One region of the Actinoallomurus acanthiterrae genome, then DNA from elsewhere that is predicted to be linked to it. Evidence: riboswitches for the same ligand, from Rfam matches in the RefSeq annotation. Region 1 holds a riboswitch; each other region holds the start of a gene.
What was found. A riboswitch is a leader RNA that binds a small molecule or an ion and turns the genes downstream of it on or off. The one in region 1 is predicted to bind thiamine pyrophosphate.
Positions count from the first base shown of each region.

Region 2: another riboswitch for thiamine pyrophosphate. It lies ahead of tenA (thiaminase II); the one in region 1 lies ahead of thiC (phosphomethylpyrimidine synthase ThiC).
Region 3: another riboswitch for thiamine pyrophosphate. It lies ahead of ACYVF7_RS58835 (purine-cytosine permease family protein); the one in region 1 lies ahead of thiC (phosphomethylpyrimidine synthase ThiC).

Region 1 is NZ_BAAHCO010000001.1:4,717,846-4,725,101, forward strand. It holds gene lanKC (class III lanthionine synthetase LanKC) at 1-685, opposite strand, end outside; gene ACYVF7_RS22680 (MCE family protein) at 892-2,178, opposite strand; gene ACYVF7_RS22685 (acyl-CoA dehydrogenase family protein) at 2,429-3,658, shown strand; TPP riboswitch at 3,849-3,963, shown strand; gene thiC (phosphomethylpyrimidine synthase ThiC) at 3,952-5,559, shown strand; gene ACYVF7_RS22695 (MFS transporter) at 5,734-6,303, opposite strand; gene ACYVF7_RS22700 (isocitrate lyase/PEP mutase family protein) at 6,391-7,116, shown strand; gene ACYVF7_RS22705 (3-isopropylmalate dehydratase large subunit) at 7,107-7,256, shown strand, end outside.
Region 2 is NZ_BAAHCO010000001.1:7,770,263-7,777,518, reverse strand. It holds gene ACYVF7_RS36670 (hypothetical protein) at 1-77, opposite strand, end outside; gene ACYVF7_RS36665 (LamG domain-containing protein) at 529-2,292, shown strand; gene tenA (thiaminase II) at 2,307-2,987, opposite strand; TPP riboswitch at 3,041-3,139, opposite strand; gene ACYVF7_RS36655 (GNAT family N-acetyltransferase) at 3,241-3,687, opposite strand; gene ACYVF7_RS36650 (hypothetical protein) at 3,998-5,062, shown strand; gene ACYVF7_RS36645 (PhzF family phenazine biosynthesis protein) at 5,087-5,740, shown strand; gene ACYVF7_RS36640 (leucine-rich repeat domain-containing protein) at 5,794-6,714, shown strand; gene ACYVF7_RS36635 (ATP-binding protein) at 6,711-7,256, opposite strand, start outside.
Region 3 is NZ_BAAHCO010000001.1:12,456,981-12,464,236, forward strand. It holds gene ACYVF7_RS58830 (sensor histidine kinase) at 1-1,467, opposite strand, end outside; gene ACYVF7_RS58835 (purine-cytosine permease family protein) at 1,785-3,113, opposite strand; TPP riboswitch at 3,104-3,219, opposite strand; gene ACYVF7_RS58840 (rhodanese-like domain-containing protein) at 3,245-3,583, opposite strand; gene ACYVF7_RS58845 (SSI family serine proteinase inhibitor) at 3,626-4,129, shown strand; gene ACYVF7_RS58850 (Fpg/Nei family DNA glycosylase) at 4,401-5,261, opposite strand; gene ACYVF7_RS58855 (CapA family protein) at 5,510-6,487, shown strand; gene ACYVF7_RS58860 (alpha/beta fold hydrolase) at 6,668-7,256, shown strand, end outside.

The DNA.
Region 1 (7,256 bases):
CCGCGTTGCCGTGCCGTACGACGGCCTCGAAGGTGTAGCCGTGCAGAGTGACCGGCCCGGTCGCGACGTCCGGAGCGGCCTGCCGGAACGGGTCGACGACGCCGGCCTGCAGGTGGAACGCGGGCCGGCGCTCGTCATCGACCTCCCGGCCGTCCGGTCCGAGCATGACGGGCACCGGCTCGCCCTCCGCGTCGATCCGCACGCGGCCGCGGAACGCTCCGTACCGGTACGAGACGCACTCGCTCGGACCATAACGGCGATCGGAGAGCACGAAGGGCCCGCTGATCCCGGACAGCTCCTCCGTCAGCCGCCGTAAGATCCGCAGCGCGCAGTCGTCCGTCGGCGGGTACAGGGTGCAGAACTTGCCGCTCTGCACCCTGTTGGCGTGCTTGCCGTGCGCGTGCAGGAACATCTCGCGCCCGGCCAGGTGCTTGAACGGGACACCCGACTCGGCGCACACCTTCGCCACCACCGCCAGCACGAATTGCGCATTGGGCAGGGAACTGGACACGTGCACCTTCCACCCCTGATCGGGGAGGACGAGACCGGGCGGGCCCCAGTGGGTCCACGCGCCCGAGTCCCGCCGCGTCCAACCGGCCGGCATGGGGCCCGCTGCGTAGCGCGGACCGGGATCGGCGGTGTCCCAGGGCGCGTAGTAGTCCGGGTCCGCGATCAGGAAGGACATGTCCAGTGCCACTCAACCACTCCTGACCGGTCGAGTCCGAGCTCACGCGGGAACAGGGCGACGGACATGGGTCTCTCGTCATGGCCGAGCCGACGAGAGATGATCTATGCGCGTCTGTCCGAGTATCGCCCACCGGTGGCCTGGATCGACGGATCTGTCCGACTTTGGCCGCGCGGCCGGAAAGAGGCCGAGGGGGCGAACGCGGCTCAGCCGGGGGACGGGGGCGCCAGGATCCCGCCGAAGGTCGGGTCCGGGTTGGCGCTCGTCTGAGTGGTCTTCTTGGTCGTGCCGCCCTTCCCGGCGGTACGCGCGGAGCCGCTGCCGTAGGCGTCCGGCGGCGGAGGCACCACGTCGAAGTGGGTCGTGGCCGCCGTCAGCCCCGACAGATCCAGGCCGATCTTGCTGAGCGGGGCGCCGAGCGCGTTGAGCGGCTTGAGCAGCGTCTCGCACTGCTTCGGCGGCGCGCCGAGGGAGTACGCCAGCGAGCAGAGCCACATCGCGATGTTCTGCGACTGCATCAGGTTGAGCCGGGAGTGCAGCGTGCCGTCCTGGTAGTCGTAGACCTGCATCGCGTTGGTGGCCGCCACCGGCGCCTTGTCCAGGAACTGCTGCAGGGCCTGCTTCTCCTTGACGAGGATGCCGGTCACCTGCGCGAGACCCTGGACGTTCGCGGCGATCTGCGTCTTGTTCTCCTTGACGAACGCCGAGACCTCCTGCAGCGCCACCGTGAGGCTCTTCAGCGCGGCCCGCAGCTCGGTCCGTTCCGCGTTGAGCGTGCCGGAGACGGTCGCGAGGTTCTCCGAGAACGCCCGGATCTGCCGGTCACTCGCGGCCATCGCCTGGGTGATCTTCGCGAGGTTGCGTACGGTCTGGCTGGCGTCGCCGCGGTTGTCGGCGAGGATCCGGCTGACCTCGGAGAGGTCCTGGAGGGTCTGCTTGAAATTCTCGCCCTGCCCGTTGAGGGTCTGCGCGCTCGACTTCAGCAGCCGCGACAGCGCGCCGTTGGCGTTGGCGCCCTGGGGTCCGAGGGCCTTGGCCAGATCGTTGACCGACTGGTTCGCGTCGTCGAGTTCGACCGGCACCGCCGTGCTCGACAGCGACAGCGTGGCGCCGTTCTTGAGGGCCGCCCCGCCTCGATAGACCGGCGTGAACTGGATGTACCGGTCGGCGACCAGCGACGGAACGATGATGACGGCCTGGGCGTTCGCGGGGATCTTGCGCTTGGCGTCGTACGCCATCCCGATCTCGACCATGTTGCCCTTGGGCGTCACGCTGGTGACCTTGCCGACCTTCACGCCGAGCACGCGGACCTCGGTGCCGCGGTAGACACCGGTGGCGCGCTCGAAGTAGGCGGTGACGTGCGTCTGCTCGCCACTGGGCCAGAAGACGGCGGCAAGCGCGGCGACCAGGACGACGGCCAGGACGGCCGCGCCGAAGGCGAGCACTCGGGTGGGGCGGGCGTCCCGACGGCGGGGGGAACCGGGCAGACCCACTCAGACTCCCGTTCTATCGGGCGACCAGGGCCACGGGGGCAGATTGCGAAATAAGTTACCTCTTACCTCGTACAGACGGTACCGCTTGTTACAGCCTCGTGACTCTCATGGCACGAAGTCAATCTCCTTCCGGGCGTAATGTGACACTTGCCACCCTGTTACCGCCGGTAGCACTCCGGCCGCTAGGGTGAGCTGGACAACGGGTCCAATAGCGTGCCCGCCGCCCGGGCCGGCCGTGAACGGAGGAAACATGTCGGACGACGGCGCCCCGGCCTTCTCACTCGAGCTGAACGAGGATGTACGGGCGGTCCAGGAGTGGGTCCACGAGTTCGCCAGAGACGTCATCCGCCCCGCCGGCCAGGAGTGGGACGAGCGCGAGGAGACGCCCTGGCCGATCCTCCAGGAGGCGGCCAAGATCGGGCTGTACTCCCTCGACTTCTTCGCCGAGCAGTGGATGGAGCCGTCCGGCCTCGGCATCCCGGTCGCGTTCGAGGAGCTGTTCTGGGGAGACGGCGGCATCGGCTTGTCCCTCGTCGGCTCCGGCCTGGCGGCCGTGTCCGTCGCCGCCACCGGCCTGCCCGAGCAGATCGGCGAGTGGATCCCGCAGATGTTCGGCACCGCCGACGACATCAAACTCGGCGCGTTCTGCGCCTCAGAACCCGACGCCGGCTCCGACGTCGGCTCGATCCGCACCCGGGCGGAGTACGACGAGGCCAAGGACGAGTGGGTGATCAACGGCACCAAGACGTGGGCCACGAACGGCGGCATCGCCAACGTTCACGTCGTCGTCGCCTCCGTCGACCCCGAGCTCGGCACCCGCGGCCAGGCCAACTTCATCGTGCCGCCCGGCAACCCCGGCCTGTCCCAGGGCCAGAAGTTCAAGAAGCACGGCATCCGCGCCTCCCACACCGCCGAAGTCATCCTCGACAACGTGCGCGTGCCGGGCTCCTGCCTCGTCGGCGGCAAGGACCGGCTCGACGAGCGACTCGCCCGCGTCCGCGAGGGCAAGCGCGCCGCCGGCCAGGCCGCCCTGCGCACCTTCGAGGCCTCCCGCCCCACCGTCGGCGCCATGGCCGTCGGCATCGCCCGCGCGGCGTACGAATACGCCGTCGACTACGCCCGCGAGCGCGAGCAGTTCGGCAAGAAGATCGGTGACTTCCAGGCCGTCGCCTTCAAACTCGCCGACATGAAGACCCAGATCGACGCCTCCCGCCTCCTCGTCTGGCGCGCCGCCTGGATGGCGCGCAACGGCAAGGAGTTCGCCAGCGCCGAAGGCTCGATGGCCAAACTCCACGCCGGCGAGACCGCCGTACGAGTCACCGAGGAGGCCATCCAGATCCTCGGCGGCAACGGCTACACCCGCGACTATCCCGTCGAGCGCTGGCACCGCGATAGCAAGATATTCACCATCTTCGAGGGCACGTCGGAGATCCAGCGCCTCGTCATCGGCCGCACGGTCACCGGATTGCCGGTCCGCTAGCGTTTCCGCAGGTCAGGCGCATTGCGAGTGGCTGTCTGTGCTGGGTTTGATCACGTTGCACGGTGATCAGCGATTGCTTGTCAGACCCCATCGTTTCCTGTCGGTTAGCAATCCGCGGACCGTACAACCGCAACGTCGTTACTTCATGACCCGGGGTTGCGGCGAGGAGGCCGTTTCGGGTTAGGGTCGGCACGACGAACGCGGGAGCCCGGCGCACCGGGCTGAGAGGGCGGCTGACGCGGCCACCGACCGCTAGAACCTGACCGGGTAATGCCGGCGTAGGGAGTTGTTCGATGGCCTCACATGCCCGTAAGACCTATCTCACCGGCTCGCAGCCGGACATCCGGGTGCCGATGCGCGAGGTGCACCTCACCAACGGCTCTGTGGTCGTGCTCTATGACACTTCAGGGCCGTACACCGATCCGGGATACGTCGCCGACCTGAACCGTGGCCTGCCGAAGTTGCGAACCGCGTGGCGTTCCCCCGGCACCGAGCGAGCCGGCGGCATCACCCAACGAGCACGCGCCCGGCGCGGCGAGATCACCCCGGAGATGGAGTTCGTCGCCGTGCGCGAGGGCGTCACTCCCGAGTTCGTGCAGGACGAACTGGCCCGTGGCCGGGCGGTCCTGCCCGCCAACGTGAACCACCCGGAGAGCGAGCCGATGATCATCGGCCGGAACTTCCTGGTGAAGATCAACGCCAACATCGGCAACTCGGCCGTCGGCTCCTCGATCGACGAAGAGGTCGAGAAGATGCGCTGGGCGACCCGCTGGGGCGCTGACACGATCATGGATCTGTCGACGGGCCGGCGGATCCACGAGACCCGCGAGTGGATCCTTCGTAACTCTCCGGTGCCGGTCGGCACTGTTCCGATTTACCAGGCGCTGGAAAAGGTCGGCGGCCGGCCGGAGGCACTGTCGTGGGAGGTCTTCCGTGACACGGTGATCGAACAGTGTGAACAAGGCGTGGACTACATGACCGTGCACGCCGGCGTCCGGCTGGCGCACGTGCCGCTGACGGCCCGCCGCAAGACGGGAATCGTCTCACGCGGCGGGTCGATCCTCGCTGCCTGGTGCCTCGCCCACCACGAGGAGAACTTCATCTACACCCACTTCGGTGAGTTGTGTGAGATCTTCGCTTCCTATGACGTGACCTTCTCTCTCGGCGACGGGCTGCGGCCCGGCTCCATCTATGACGCCAACGATGAAGCGCAGCTCGCGGAGTTGCGGACGCTGGGAGAATTGACGAACGTCGCGTGGGAGTACGACTGCCAGGTGATGATCGAAGGGCCCGGCCACGTTCCCATGCATAAGATCAAGGAGAACGTCGACCTGCAGATGGAACTGTGCTCCGAGGCGCCGTTCTACACGCTGGGACCACTGACCACCGACATCGCGCCCGGCTACGACCACATCACCTCGGCCATCGGCGCGGCGATGATCGGCTGGTATGGCACCGCGATGCTGTGCTACGTCACGCCGAAAGAACACCTGGGCCTTCCTGATCGCGACGACGTGAAGGCGGGTGTGATCGCCTACAAGATCGCAGCGCATGCCGCCGATCTGGCCAAGGGACATCCCGGAGCGCAGGCATGGGATGACGCGTTGTCCGACGCTCGCTTCGACTTCCGGTGGGAGGATCAGTTCAACCTCTCCCTCGACCCGGACACCGCGCGGTCATTCCATGATGAGACCCTCCCTGCCGCACCGGCGAAGACCGCGCATTTCTGCTCGATGTGCGGTCCGCACTTCTGCTCCATGAAGATCACCCGAGATGTGCGTGCCTACGCTGAAGAGCACGGCATGCCCGAAAGTGAAGCTCTGACCGCCGGAATGCGGGAGAAGGCCGAGGAGTTCGCCCAACGAGGCGGCCGCATCTACCTGCCCTTGACGGAGGGATAAGGCACACTTCTCGGAGCGAGACCGTCAGCAACCGGCCGCGACACCGAATGGCCCGACGTTGAACCAATGTGCGGGAGGGTCGGGCTTGAGCGGCATGGCATCTGCGCCCGGAGTCGCATTGCGTTCCAGCGGGAAGTCTCAGGGCGCGGCGGCCACCCTCCGCCGGCTCGGCGATCAGATGGCCTCCAGCCGGACGTCGTTGGTCTTGGGGCCGAGAAGGGCGACGCTGAGGCTCATCAGAGTGATCAGCGCCGCGCACAGAAGGTACAGCGCCGCAGCCCCTAGTGCGTACAGTGCGGTCAGGGATACGAACGGCAGGACCGCCGCCACGAGGCGGGAGAGTGCGTAGGAACGGCCGATGACGGTGCTGCGGACGGCTGTGGGGAACAGTTCCGCGCTGTAGGTTCGGGAAACCGTCGCCTGGATGACACTGAGCAGCGCGGTGAGCGTGCCGGCGACGACCACGAGCCACCCGCTGCTCGCCATGCCGAACACCGTGCCCACGACGGCGACGCCCATGGACGAGACGATCGTCAGGGTACGGCGCTGGACGCGGTCGGCGATCGGCATGAGCAGGAGCGACCCGATTGGGTAGCCGAGCGCGGTCAGTGCCGTGTAGCCGAGGGAGTGCGCGACATCGAAGCCCTTGTGCAGCAGCACGAGCGGCGCGATGGAGGCGAACCCGTAAAATCCGACCGGGCCGAGCGTCTGGATCAGGCAGGCCAGGACCGTCCGCCCGAGCATCGGCGGGCGCGACAGCCGGGGCCGCGCCGAAAGCGCCGGCCCGCCCGGCGCGTCGTCGGCCTTCTCCCGCCGCGGTTCGAGCGGCGCGTGGCGACGTTCCGGGCGCGGCAGAGCGAGATGGCCGAGCGGGCCCGCATGATCACCGGCGTGCTCGGCGACGTCCCGCTGATCGCCGACGCCGACACCGGGTACGGCGCGCCGCTCAACGTCGTGCGCACCGTCCGCCAGCTCGAACGCGCCGGAGTCGCTGCCCTGCACCTGGAGGACCAGGCGTTTCCCAAGCGCTGCGGCCACCTGCCAGACAAGGAGCTGATCGGGGCCGGGGGGTACCTCGCGAAACTCCGGGCCGCCCTCGACGCCCGCACGGATGACGACCTGGTGATCATCGCCCGTACGGACGCGCGCGGGCCACTCGGCCTCGACGCGGCGATCGAACGGGCGAACCACTATGCGGAGGCCGGCGCGGACATGATCTTCGTCGAGGCGCCGGAGAGCCTCGCCGAGATCGAACGAATCGCCCGCGAGGTCGACGCCCCGTTGCTGATCAACATGGTGCAGGGCGGGCTCACTTCCGACACTCCCGCCGAGCGGCTCGCCGCGCTCGGCTACCGGATCGCCATCCATCCCGGAGCGGCGCTCGGCGCCGGCACCGCCGCGATGCTGTCCTCGCTGGCCGCTTTGCGTGGCATCGACCCCGGGCCGCTCGTGCCCGCCGGTCCGGAGGGCTTCTTCGAACTCCTCGGCCTGCGCGACTGGTCCATCCTCGGCGAGCGTTACCGCGACCGGCACGAAGGAGAAGCCGCATGGGCATGACCATGATCGAGAAGATCCTCGCCAGGTCGGCCGGCCTGGACCGCGTCCGCACCGGGCAGACCGTCGTATGCGATGTGGACATGACCGTCCTCATCGACCTGCAGTTCGCCACGGCCTGGGTGCAGCCGCTGCGCATCGCC
Region 2 (7,256 bases), 3.1 Mb from region 1:
GGGGGAGGAGAAGACCACTCGTCGTCGGCCGGAGTCTCTGTGTTCGGATCGTCGTCCGGCGTCTTCTGCCCGGCCACGCGTACCCTCCCCGTCCATCGCCGCGAGGGCGACCCCCAACCCGACCTCCACCCAGAGCGTCGTTGCGCAAATCTTATCGGGGCAAAGCGGTCATGTGGGGGCACTCGACGCCGACGTCCTCCGCCGGCATCCGGACGGGTTGTAGAGCGGGCGTCCTTCGGTCGAATCGGCTGTGCGATTCGTTTCCCAAGCCGTTGCTCTTCGTAGTCGGAAGAGGGCTTTATGTTCCGCTTCGGCAACTCTCGATGTGGCCACACTCGGTCGCGTACGGCCTTCTTGTGGAGTGGCTGCGCGGATAACGGCAGATCATCGGTTGTCCCAGTGAATAGCGAGAAGCCGAGTGTGATTTACGTAACATCGCGCCGGCTATTCGTGTGATCTTGCCGGTGTTAGGTTCCGTCCGGGTCTTTGCGTTTTATTTACATTCCATTTCAGGGGGTCTCGCGCGTGATGAAGATGGCAACGGGCGTGCTCGGAGTCGTCCTGGCAATGTCACTGCTGTCGGTCGCGAACGGCGTCACCGCCGACGCGGCGGTGACCGCGAGGCCGAGCGGCGTACACATGTCCGTGCCGGAGTCGGCACCCAGTGTCACGTCCGACCTGAAGGATCTCGACTCAGGAGAGAGCAACGACGCGATCGGGCGAACGGCGACGTTCACATTCGCCCCGAACGGCGCCACCGGCGTGACCAGGTACCAATACGCGTGGAACGACGAGACGGAGGCCGGAGCCGGAGGCGCGCCGTCCGTGACGGCCGACGCCGACGGCACGGCGAAGGTGACCCTTACCGTGCCCTTCACGCAGGACATCAGCTACCGCTTGTACGTATTCAGCTACGACCAGGCGAACAACCGTAGCCTCAACCCCGGAATCTTCGAATTCCGCCTCGCTTCACCCGCAGGCCCGGTGAGTCGGTGGAAACTCGACGAGGCACGTGGCACGGATCTGGTCGATTCTGCGGGCCACAACACCGCGACGTTGGTCGGCGGTACGCCGGGAGTCTCCGGCCGGGTCGATCAGGCGCTCCGTCTGAACGGCAACGGTGACCACGCGGCCACGGCGTCGTCCGCGGTGCACACGGACAAGAGCTTCACCGTATCCGTATGGGCACGACTGGCCGATGCCACCCACTATTCGACGGCGGTGAGCCAGGCGGGCAGTAGGGCCAGTGGGTTCCAGATCTATTACTCGCCGTCGTACAAGACCTGGGTGTTCAGCCGGCACTCGGCCGATGCCGACGGCGCGGTCGAGGTGCCTGTGGTCGCGGACGCGCCCGCCCGGCTGAACAGGTGGACGCACCTCGCAGGGGCTTACGACGCGCCGAGCCGACAGTTGACTTTCTACGTCGACGGCGCTCCGCAGTCCGGCCGGGCGTCGGTCACCTCGCCGTGGGACGCGACGGGGGCCTTGCAGATCGGGAGGGTCCTGGAGAAGAGCGCTTTCCGCAACCCCTTCCACGGCGATCTCGACGACGTCCGAATCTACGACCGTGTCGTGTTCGGAACCGAGCCCGACGGCATCGAGGGCTCGACCGGTGGCATCGCGGATCTGGCGAACCGGCCGGTCGTACGGGAGGGGTACTGGCCCGGCGACGGTGGTTCCGGAACCACCGTCACGGACTCCAGCGGACGCGCCCACGATGCCACGCTCAACTCTGCCGACGCCTGGACCGCCGACGGAAAGATCGGCGGTGCGCTCGACCTCGACGACGCGAAGAAGGAACACGCCGTGACGACCGGCCCGGTTCTTCGGACGGACAGCGGTTTCACGGTCGCGGCGTGGGTTCGGCTCGCCAAGACTCCCAGTGGGGATGCGACCGCGCTGGCGCAGAACGGTTCCCGCCGAAGCGCTTTCCGGCTCGGCTATCGGGTGGTCGACGGTACCGGCTACTGGTCGTTCGGAATCTCGGCGGCCGACACCGATGGCGCGACGTCCACCGACACGTACAGCGTGAATCCGGCCATGGTCGACGGGCAGTGGCATCACCTCGTGGGCGTCTACGACCCGGCGGCGAAAAAGATCCGTCTGTACGTGGACGGCGATCGTGCGGCGCAGACCTCCATCGCAGTGCCCTGGAACGCGGGCGGCCGATTCGACATCGGCGCGGCGAAGGCCAAAGGCGCCGCAACCGACTTCTGGCCAGGTGGGATCGATGACGTTCAGGCGTTCACAGGCGTCCTCACGGACGACGAGATCAACGCGATGGGTTCCTGAACGGGGAGCGCGAATCAGGTGAGCCACTGTGAGGTGGGCCAGGTTTCGCGGCGCCAGGCGCTGTCCCAGAACATCCACTCGTACTCGGTAGCGCGGAAGAAGGCGCGGGTCATGCTCTCTCGTGTGGCCGCGTCGGTCGTCGCCGCCAGGCGGTCGGTGATGTCCTTGGCGCGTTCGGTCGATTCGGCGAAGGCCGGGTCGGAGTAGGTCGCGATCCAGGCGCGGTAGGGGTGGTCCTCGACGCCCGCCGTGTTCTCGAGCAGGGCCTTGCCGACGTCCTGATACACCCAGAAGCACGGCAGCACGGCCGCCGCGAGCACCGGATACGGGTCGGCGAGGGCCGTCGCCTGGAGGAACGACGAATAGCCGAGGCAAGTGGGGGAGGTGTCGATGCCCGCCAGGTCGTCGGCGGTCAGTCCGAACTCCTCGATGTAGCCGGCGTGCAGCGTACGCTCCGCCGCCAGCGCTGCGTGCGCGCTCTCGGCGAAGAAGACGGCGTCCTCGGTGTCGGTGGCCCGGGCGGACGCGACCGCGAGCGCCCGGGAGAACGCCTCTAGGTAGCGGGCGTCCTGCACGATGTAGAACGCGAACCGTTCACGGTCGAGCGTGCCGGCGCTGAGGGCGGTGTTGAACGGGTGCTCGTGGATCGCGCGGATCAGGCGGGCCGAGCGCTTCCACACGTCGTCGCAGAACATCGGGTCCTCTCAGCGGTCACCGGACGGCGCGACGAGGACGTTCGAGCAACACCAGGAGTCACCGGTGACGTCCCTTCGCTAGTCCGAACTAGATCAGGTTCGACGGGTGTGATCTCAGCCCGGATACGCCCCGGGCACCCCGCGTCACCGCCGACCGTAACAACAACCGGCCGGTCATGACCACCCGCCGCCACCGCCCTGCGGGTCGGTGGCGCTCACGTACGGACGGTCGGCGCCCGTTGAGCGCGCGCACCTAGCGTGGGAGGTCGATCCGGTACTGGATGAAGCCACGGTTCTCGGCCACCTGGTCGTACAGGCGCCGCGCCGTCGCGTTCGACTCGTGGGTGTGCCAGTACACCCGGGCGCAGTCGTGGGTCTTGGCCCAGTCGGTCACGGCCGCGATCAGGGCGCGTCCCACGCCCATGCCCCGGGCCTCCGGCGCGGTGAACAGGTCCTGCAGGTAGCAGACGTCGGCGTTGGGAATCGACGTGCTGGCGTGAGCGAGGAAGTGCACGATGCCGACGAGCCGGCCGTCCAGCGTCGCGCCGAGGGCGTGCATGCGCGTGTCCGCCAGGAACTCGCGCCACGCCTGCTCGTACATCTCGGCGGGTTCCACGCGCTCGTAGAAGTCGATGTATCCGCGGAACAGGTCTTCCCAGGCGGCCCTGTCGGACGGAACGAGTTTGCGGATGGTGATCATCGGTCTCCTGCCGGGTCGAGCAAGCCGAACGTCGACGGACGCTCCCTACGTACGGCCTGGTCGGCGAGGACAGGCCCACATGCCCGAGCGTAGGGAGCTGCGATCCTCCGGGACACGGCCACTTCACGGCAGCAGCGAAGGACCAGTGACGGCCCGGCGTCGGACCTGGGGCTGTCCGTACGTGCGGATCGGGGGCTGGCGGCAGTGTCTCGGGTGCCGGTGCGCCCGTAGCGTGAACCGTCGAGGAGAGATCGGGAGGCGCCGCGTCCACGCTTCCGATCACCGGGCCATGCGGAGGGAACAGACCGGAGTGTCGATTCACCGATTCGGGCTCGTCCGGGCGGCGAACGCGGCGTCGTATCTGCGGGGGTTCGTCCTCTCCGGGATCGCCACCGTGCTCGTCACCCGCGCCTGTCTGGCGCAGGCCGGCTATCCCAAGGTCGGCAGCGGGAACCTGCACATCGCCCACGCCCTGTGGGGCGGCCTGCTGATGGCGGCGGGCGTGGTCATCGCCGTGGCCTTCCTCGGCCGGTCGGCGCGGATGTGGGCCACGGTGGTGGGCGGCGTGGGCTTCGGCCTGTTCATCGACGAGATCGGCAAGCTGGTCAACAAGACCGGCTACTTCTACCGCCCGGCCGCCGGGCTCATCTACCTCACCTTCGCCGCGCTCGTCATCCTCACGCAGTGGGTCGGCGGACGGACATCGCTCACCCCGCGCGAGCGTACGGCCAACGCCGCCTCCGCTGCCCTGGCCGGGATCACCTCGGGACTGACGCCGCAGGAACGCCGCGCGGCGGTGCGTTTGATCGAGGAGGTGGACGATGAGGCTCGGGCCGCGCTGTCAGACCTCCTCGCGGTGGCGCCCGACCGGCGGCCTGCCGCCCCGCGCCCGGTACGTACGGCGGTCGCCCGCGCCCGTTCCGTCGTCGGGCGGCTGGTCACTCACCGCGTCGTTCTCCGCGTCGCCGTCGGCTACCTCGTCGCACAGGGGGCCCTGACCCTCACCGGAGTGATCGCCGACGACTTCATTGTGACGAGCGCCGGAGAACGGGAGACAGGCGCGGTCGCGGCCGTTGCCTGTTGCGCGGTCGTGTCGACCGCTCTGGGCGCGTACGGCCTGGGGCGGCTGCGCCGCGGTCGCGTGACGGCCTTCCGGGTGTTCAACGCCACCGTGCTGCTCGACATCCTCGCCGGGCAGTTCTTCAAGTTCACGATCAACCAGTTCGCGGCGCTGTCCGACCTGGCCATCGACCTGCTCGTCGCCTGGGTCATCACGACGGAACTCCGCCGCCTCAGGTCCGGCGCTCCTGCCCCGGGATCGTCGCTGACGGGCCGGCCATCGGGTGTCGGTGTCCAGAGGCCGACGGAGTCCTGAGGGGCTGTGTGGTTCACTGCGCGGGTGATCGAGTACGACGTACTGCGTGTGTTCTGCGGGCCTGACGGCCGGCACGGCAACGAGCTCGGGGTCGTCCGCGACGGGGCCGGCGTCCCCTCGGAGGCCGAGCGTCAGGCCTTCGCGCGAGAGCTGGGGTTCAGCGAGACGGTGTTCGTCGACGACCCCGAGCGCGGCGTCATCGACATCTACACGCCGACGCTGCGGATGCCGTTCGCGGGGCATCCGTGCGTCGGCACCGCCTGGCTGCTCGGCGTACCCGCGCTGATCACCCCGGCCGGACGGGTCCGGGCCCGCCGGGACGGTGCGTGGGCCTGGATCGAGGCGCCGGCGGAGTGGGTGCCGCCGCGCACGCTGCGGCGGTACGGTTCGGCCGCCGAGGTCGACGCGCTGCCGGTGCCGCCGCAGGGGGAGTGGATCTACGCATGGGCGTGGCAGGACGAGGCGGCCGGGCGGGTGCGGGCGCGGGCCTTTCCCGGACGTGATGACGGCATCACCGAGGACGAGGCGACGGGTGCGGCGGCGCTGCTGCTGACGGCCCGCCTCGGCCGGGCCCTCACCGTCACCCAGGGGCGTGGCTCGCAGATCTCGACCGTTCCGAAGCCAGACGGACTGATCGAGGTCGGCGGCCGCGTCCGCCCCGCCGAACCGGTCCGTTGAGTCCGGGACATCCGCTCCAGGACGATCACCTGCGGTACGAGGACGGAATTCCCGTGGCGCTGGTGACGGCGGGAGCGGGCCTGGCCGCGTTCCCGTCGTCGATCGGCGGGCTCACCGCCCTGCGCCGCATCGACCTCGACGGGAACGCCCTGACGAGCCTTCCGGCGGACCTCGCGCGGTTCCCGCGGCTGGAGACCCTGCTGCTCTACAAGAACCGTCTCGCCGCGCTTCCGCCCGAGCTCGGCGATGTGACGTCGCTGCGGCACCTGAGCGTCGGAGGCAACCTGCTGTCCTCGGTTCCCGAGACACTGTGGCGCCTCACCGGGCTGCGTTCGCTCAACCTGGCCGAGAACGCCATCGCCGAGATCCCCGAGGCCATCGGCCGGCTCACCGCGCTGCGGATGCTCGACCTCGCGCACAACCGGCTCCGCCGGATCCCAGAGAGCATCGGCGACCTGACCGGGCTCACCGACTACCTCTACCTCGGCGACAACGAGCTCACGTCCGTGCCCGCCTCGCTGGGGCGGCTCGACCGACTCGGCTACCTCAGCCTCGCCGGGAACCGTCTCACCGCGCTTCCGGACGCGATCGGCCGGATGGCCGCGCTGCACGAGCTGCGTCTCCAGGACAACCGGCTGACCGGATTGCCGGGCTCGATCGGACGGCTCGTACGGTTGCGGGAGCTGCACCTGCGCGACAACCGGATCACCGAGCTGCCCGAGTCGGTCGGAGCAATGAGCGATCTGCGCCTCCTCGACCTGCGGAACAATCCGCTGACCCGGCTGCCCGCGGCGATCGTACGGCTGACGCGGCTCACGCATCTGGACCTGCGGGCCACCCGGCTGCGGGAGTTGCCGGACGGGCTCGGTGACCTGCCCCGGCTGGAGAAGCTCGATCTGCGCTGGACCAAGCTCGACCGGTTCCCCGGCTGGATCGAACGGCTGCGGTCGCGCGGCTGCGTCGTTCTGCTCTAGTGCGTGTCGGAGCCCTTCGCGCTCTGATCAGCGGGGCCCGGCTCCTGGTCCGCCACCCACGCCACGATACCCACGCGAGAGGTCAAGTCGAGCTTCGTCAAGATATGTTCGACGTGACCTTCGGCGGTTCGTTGAGCGATGACGAGAACGTCGGCGATCTCTTTGTTGCTCATGCCGTTGCCGATCAACTGGGCGACCTGCCACTCCCTGGCTGTCAGCGGATTCGGCGGCGGGGCATCCGTCGGCGCCGCCTCCACCACGTCCTCGCCGACCGCGTAGGCGAAAGCGCAGTCGAAGTCGAATTCCATGCCGCATCGGAGGCCCGCCGCGAAATCGTCGTCTCCGAGCGCGTATCGCAGTTGCGCTTCGCACCGCTCATGTGCCTGGGCGAACGGCAGCATCTCCAAGAGGGACACGCCACTCGTCTTCAGAAGCCTCTGCGCGATCCCAAGAAGGCGAACCGCGCGTTCGTGTTGTCCGGAAGCCGCCGCAGTCCAGGCGAGTGCCTCGATATTCCACGTCGACCCCCATCGATCATCGAG
Region 3 (7,256 bases), 7.7 Mb from region 1:
GTGACGCTCGGACACGCCGCGGAAGCCGTACGCCGCGCCGCGCAGCAGCCGCCCCAGGTCGAACGGCTCACTGGTGACGCTCAGCCCGTTCGGCACCGCGCGGGAGTACAGCAGGTTGTCGACGAGACGGCCGAGGGCGTCCGCGCGGTCGGCGATCGTCGCGACCGCGCGCCGCCGGTCGGCCTCCTCGAGCTTCTCCCACCGGTCGACCAGCGTCTTGGCGAACCCCTGCACGACCGTGATCGGCGTGCGCAGCTCGTGGCTGGTCATGGACAGGAAGAGGTCCTTGGCCGCTTCGAGGGACTTGGCCTCGGTGACGTCACGGAAGTCGACGACCACCTCGTCGTGGCCCTCGATCGCGGTGTGCAGGACGTTCAGCCAGGTGCCGGACTCCAGCTGGATCGTCGACTCGCCGCCCGGAGCGGGCAGCGCGAACGGCAGCGGCCGGCCGATGACGTCCTCGGAGGCCAGGCCGGTGATCGCGTGCGCCGCGGGATTCCACCGCTGGACGACGCCGTCGCGGTCGAGCACCGCGATGCCGTCCGCGCTGGCCTCGATCACCGCCCGCTCGTGCCTGCGCTGCCGGACCACCTCGGCGTAGTTCATGGCGTTGCCGAGGACGACGCCGGCGTGCCCGGCGAACAGCTCGAGGAGCTCCAGCTCGATGTGGCCCGCCTTGCGCCGGGAGAACAGGGCGTACAACGCGCCGTACGGGCTGCCCTGGATGTTCGAGATGCCCACGGCGATCGTGTGCAGGCCGTCGAGCTCGGACCAGATCAGGTCGCTGAGGCTGCGCGTGTCGGCCGTGGCCAGCATGACGGTACGGCCGGAGCGCAGCAGCTCGCCGACGAGGCTGGAGCGGAGGTCGGCGGTCGCCCCGCGCAGCCGCCGGGGCAGCCCGGTCATACTGACCAGCCGCAGGGTGTTGGTGGCCTGCTCGATGACGACGAAGCCGGCGGCGTCCGCGCCGGTGAGCTCGATGAGACCCGACGTGACCCGGTCGAGGACCGCCGGGAGCTCCAGCTCGGTGTTGAGGTCGGCCACCACGTCGTTGAGCCGCCGCACGAGACGGATGCGCTCGGCGGTCTGGTGCTGAACGGCCTCGTCCTCCCGCACCGGGCGGTAGAGACCGATCCAGCCGAGGAACTCACCGTCCTCGCCGCGCATGGCGCTGGCGACCGCCCGCGTGTCGATCAGCCGGCCGTCGCGGTGCAGCCGCCGGGTGAGGAACGAGATGTGGCCGCCCTCGCGGACGCGTTCGAGCACGGCGCGGTGCTCCGCGGTGTGCTCCTCGGGGACGACGCGCAGCGGCCGGCCCAGCACCTCTTCCGCGGTCCAGCCGAACATCCGCTCGGCCGCGGGGTTCCACAGCCGTACGGTCAGGTCGGCCCCCAACGCGATCATCGCGTCGGCGGAGGATGCCACCGCCGCCCGCATCATCGCGTCAGACGAGCTCACGCGGCCCATAGTGCCACCCGCGTCACGTCCCTATGCGAAGGTCAGCACCAATCCGCACTTGCGGCATCGTTTCTGGTTGGGCGCGGTCTGCACCCAGTCGTGATCACACTGCGCCATCGTGATCGCCTCCCGCCACTCCGTACCCCCATCATGACGGGCGCGACGACGCCGTGACGTGCGATTCAGCGTTCTTCCCCGACCGGCTCGCCCCGACCGGCTCACCCCGCGACCAACCGACCCCGACCGACCTCCCGGCCGACCCCGACCGACCTCACGGCCAACCCCGACCGACCTCACGGCCAACCCCGACCGATCTCCCGGCTGTTTCACCGGCGAATGAGACCGATCGCGCCGGTGACCGCCGCCGCGACGGCGAAGGACAGGAGCGAGGCGCTCATCCAGTCCGCCGGAGTGAAGTGCAGCGCGCTCTGCGCGTGCGTCCACATCCGCGACCACCACCCGACCTGACCGGGGTTGATGAGCTGGTACGTCGCGATGCCCGCCACCCACGCGACGACCATCCCCCAGCGGGCGGGCGCACGGTCGGAGACGTTCCAGCCGCGCCGTCCGGTGAAGCAGAAGAAGTCCACGGCCAGCACGCCGAGCATCGGCACGAACACCGACCCGATCAGCGTGAGGAAGCCCGAGTAGTTGTCCATGTTCAGGACGAGGGCGAGCAGCGTCGTGAGGGCGCCCAGGGTGACGGTGAGCAGCCGCCGGTCCACGCGGGGCACGAGGTTCTGGATCGAGACCGCGGTCGAGTAGACGTTCGCGAACGACTGGTCGACCTCGCGCAGGACGAACACCGCGAAGAACAGCGTGCCGAGGGCGACGTGCTGGAACGGCCCGAACACCTTGGACGAGTCGCCGGCGACCAGGGCGAGCGCCAGCAGGCCCAGGACGTACGCGACGACCTGCGTCAGCCCGTACGCCACGCTCGCGGCGCCGAACGACGCCCGCTCGGAGCGGGAGTGCCGCGTGTAGTCGGCCGCCATGGGCACCCAGGAGATGGAGACGGCCAGCGCGGCGTCCGCGCCGATCCAGAAGTGGCTCCACGACCCGTGGGTGAGGTTCGGCAGGGGCTGACGGACGAGTTGCACGTAGAAGTAGGCGAGGGCCAGGACGACCGCCGCGGTGACGTACCGGCGCAGGACCCGGACGGAGCCGAGCGGCCAGATGGTCAGCACGGTCGTGACCACGCCCGCGACGATGACGTACGCCCAGTGCGGGCCGCCGCCGACGAGTTCCTTCGCCGCGCCCGCGATCGTGACCAGCTCGAAGGTGCCCCAGCCGATCATCTGCAGGATGTTCATCACGGTGGGGACGTACGAGAGGCGCGTCCCGAACAGGCCGCGCAGCATCATCATCGCGGGGACGCCGGCGCGGGTGCCGGACACGGCCGCCAGCCCGAGCATGATCCCGCCGATCGCGGTGCCGACGACCATGGCGACGATCCCGCCGACGATGGGCAGCCGGGGGTTGCCTTGGGCGTCCGGGGCGAGCACCGAGTAGGCGCCGGAGAAGGCGAGGAGGCTCACGCCCAGGTTGGCCCAGAAGGCGCTCTGGTCCCAGAAGCTGAGGACCCTGGGGGCGGGCTGGTCGAGGGTGTACGGGGCCTCGTTGTCGAGTGGACGTTCGTCGACGGCAGTGCTCAAGGCACACTCCCTACGCCGGCATTACCCGGTCAGGTTCGAGCGGTCGGCGGCACTGCGTAGCCGCCCTCTCAGCCCGGTCGTCGCCCGAGCTCCCGCGAGGTCTGAACTTTTCCGCCGTTAATGTACCTCGGTCAGGCGACGTATGGCTCGCTGCCCGATTCACTGACCATCGGACGGCCCGCCGCGACCCAGGCGTGCATGCCGCCCGAGACGTTCGCGGTCTTCCAGCCGGCGTTGTTGAACGCCGCGACCACCGACGCCGACCGGGCCCCCGACCGGCAGATGACGAAGACGTCATCGCCGGTGGGCACCTCGGACGCGCGGGCGCCGAGCTGACTGAGGGGGATGTGGATCGCGCGAGGCGCGTGCCCGGCCTGCCATTCGTCCAGTTCGCGCACGTCCAGGAGGTATGCGTCGTCCGGAACCTTGGCGACCTCAACCGCGGGAACCTGGTCCCTGAAAGCATTCACAAGTTAACGGAACCACGAGCCGACGCCCGGCGTCGAATCGTCATGAGGCAATCTCTAACCAGACTGGGACCAGCGGCCGTCGCCATCCCCGGCATCGCCGCCGCCGCCCTGTTGCTGGGCGGTTGCGGCAGCGGGCAGGACAACGCGACGGTCAAACCGAGCGGACCGTCCACCACTGGATCATCGGCCACGCCGGGGCCGGGGCAGGCGGGAAAGACCCGGCTGACCATCACCGTGCGCGAGTCGCAGACGTCGCAGCCCAAGACGCACACGCTCACCTGCGACCCCGTCGGCGGCGACCTGCCCAAGGCCAAGGAGGCGTGCGCGGCCCTCGCCACGGCGGGTGTGGCGGGCAAGGACCCGTTCGCGCCGACGCCGAAGAACGTCATGTGCACCCAGATCTACGGCGGCCCGGAGACGGCGACCGTCACCGGCACGTGGAACGGCAAGAAGGTCGACTCGACCTTCAGCCGTAAGAACGGCTGCGAGATCAAGCGGTGGGGCACCCTGGGCCTGCTGTTCGGCCCGCACCCGCCGGTCCGCTGAGCACGGACCTCCGACGCTCCGGCAGGGCCGCGGCCGTCCGCTGACACGGTCGACGGCGGCCCGCCTGGAGGGCTGACTCCGCTTCCTTACGGCAGCGGCCTGCCAGGAGAAGTGACCCCGCTTACGGCAGCGGCCTGCCAGGACGGCGGCCGCCCGCCGAGCACGGTCCACGGGGATCGCGCCATAGTGCCTTTCGCCCCCGGATGCGCCGCTCGCGTCGCCGTCGGCAGCGCGGACCAGGGCGGCGTCCATACCCGGGTGGACGCGCGGCTCACTTGAGCAGTCGGGACATCCGGCGGTCCGCCAGGGGCTTGCCGCCCGTCTGGCAGGTCGGGCAGTACTGCAGGGCGGAGTCCGCGAACGACACCTCTCTGATCGTGTCGCCGCACACCGGGCACTTCTGACCTGCCCGGCCGTGCACCCGCAGGCCCTCCTTCTTCTCGCCCTTGAGGTCCTTGGCCGCCAGGCCGCGGGAGCGCTCGACGGCATCGCCGAGCGTGCGGACGATCGCGTCGTACAGCGTCGCGACGTCCTCGTCCGTGAAGCTCGCCGCCAGCTTGAACGGCGACATCCGCGCCACGTGCAGGACCTCGTCGGAGTAGGCGTTACCGATGCCGGCGATCACGCTCTGGTCGCGCAGCAGTCCCTTGATCTGGGTGCGCCGGCCGTCGAGGATGCCCTTCAGCGTGTCCATGGTGAAGCCGTCGGCGAGCGGATCGGGGCCGAGCGACCGCACGCCCGGGACCTCCGCGGCGTCGCGTACGACGTAGACCGCGAGCCTCTTCTGGGTGCCCGCCTCGGTCAGATCGAACCCGGATCCGTCGTCGAGGTGCACCCGGAGGGCCAGCGGGCCCTTGCCCGGCCGAAGCGGCGCCGACGGCAACGCGTCCTTCCAGCGCAGCCAGCCCGCCCGGGCCAGGTGGATGACCAGGTGCACGCCGTCGACGTCCAGGTCGATGAACTTGCCGTGGCGCGCGACCCCGGTGATGGTCAGGCCGTTCAGCGCGGTGATCGGCGGATCGTACGTCTTCAGCGATGAGATGGCGGCCACGTCGATCCGCGCGATCGCCCGCCCGACGGCGTGCTCGCGCAGGAAGGCGGCGAGGGACTCCACCTCCGGCAGCTCCGGCATGGTCCCAGGGTACGGCTCCGTCCACAGGCTGTGGACGATCGCCGCAAGGCAGCCCAGGAGGACGTCGCCGCAAGGCAGCCCGGGAGAACATCGCAGCCAGGCCGCGCGGGGGAACATCGCCGCCAGGCCGCCCAGGAGAACATCGCCGCCAGGCCGCCCGGGAGAGCCGTGCCTCGGTCGTCGGGCGGGACCTTCGGCCCTTGGCCCGGCGCGGCCCGCGCGGCGATCCTGATGGGGGGGAGTCCGGCGTGGCCATCACCGTCGCCCTGGGCGGCGACACGATGCTGGGACGCGGGGTCGCGGAGCGAATCGCCGTGTCCGGGCCGTACGGGCTGTTCGCCGACGAGGTGCGGCGGATGTTCCGCTCCGCCGACCTGTCGCTGATCAACCTCGAGTGCTGTCTGTCCGCGCGCGGCCACCCCTGGCCGGCTCCCGGCAAACCGTTCCACTTCCGCGCCCCGCCGCGAGCCGTCGACACGCTCGCCGACCTGGGGATCGACGGCGTGACGCTGGCCAACAACCACGCGCTGGACTACGGCCACGAGGCTCTGACGGACACGCTCGCGCACCTGACCCGCGCGGGCATCCGGGCCGTCGGCGCGGGACCCGACCTGCCACAGGCACGGGAACCCGCCCTCTTCGACCTCGGGGACTCGCGCGTGGCCGTCCTCGGCGTCACCGACCATCCGCCCGACTTCGCCGCCCGCGCCGACCGGCCCGGGGTCGCGTACGCCGACCTACGCCACGACGTCCCGGCCTGGCTCACCGACCGGATCCACGCGCTGTCCGCCGACGGGGTCCTCGTGCTCGTGCTGGCGCACTGGGGCCCGAACATGACCACCGAACCCCTCCGCCACATACGGGCGGCGGCGCGGGCGCTGGTCGACGCCGGGGCGACCCTGGTCGCCGGGCACTCCGCGCATGTCTTCCACGGCGTGTGCGGCCGTGTCCTGTACGACCTCGGCGACCTCATCGACGACTACGCCGTGGACCCGGTATTGCGGAACGATCTGGGTCTCATGTTCCACGTGAAACTAGAGGGGCGCCGGATCGCCCGGCTTACCGCCGTTCCGCTGACGCTCGAGTACGCCCGTACCCGTCTCGCCACCGGCGCCGACCACGCCTGGATCCACAAGCGGTTCGCCGCCGCCTGCGCCGCGTTCGGGACCACGGTCACCGAGGAGGACGGATGGCTCACCGTGGCAGGCCCCGTACTGGATGGATGACCGAGCGGGACGGCGGACGGCTCGGCGTGGCAGCCCCGGGCGGATGACCGAACCCCGTACCTGTCCGTGCTGTGAGCTCCGTCGATCCGGCCCCTCTCTTTGACGATGCCTTCACCATGACCCAAACTGGAGTTAGGGGCCACCGTAAAGAGCTGGGAGCGGCAACGGGCGGAGGTGGCCATGTCGTTCACGGAAATCACCAAGGTGCTGGGCAGGCACACCTGGTGGCCGAACGGATCTCCCGAGGGGCCGAACGTCGGGCAGCCGGATCTCCGGACGCCGACGATCACCGCCGATGACGGCGTCCGGCTGCACGTCGAGGTGCAGGAGGCCGCCGAGGCCAGGGTGACCGTCGTCTTCTGCCACGGGTTCCTGCTCAACTCCACCAGCTGGCACATCCAGCGGGACGCGCTGGGCGGCCGGGCCCGCGCCGTGCTCTGGGACCTCCGCGGGCACGGCCGATCCGGCTGGGGGGATCCACCGAACGCCACCATCGACCAACTGGGCCGCGATCTGTACTCGGTGCTCGAGGCGACCGCGCGGGAGGGGCCGGTCGTCCTGGTCGGCCACTCGATGGGCGGTATGGCGATCCTCGGGCTCGCCGAGGCGCACCCGGAGCTGTTCGGCGAGCGAATCGCCGGCGTGCTCCTCGCGGCGACCTCCTCCGGCGACCTGTCCTCCGTGACGATCGGGCTGCCCGAGCGCACGGCCCGCGTCCTGCACCGCATGGTCCCCGTCACGCTGGCCACGCTCCGCTACCAGGCCCGGC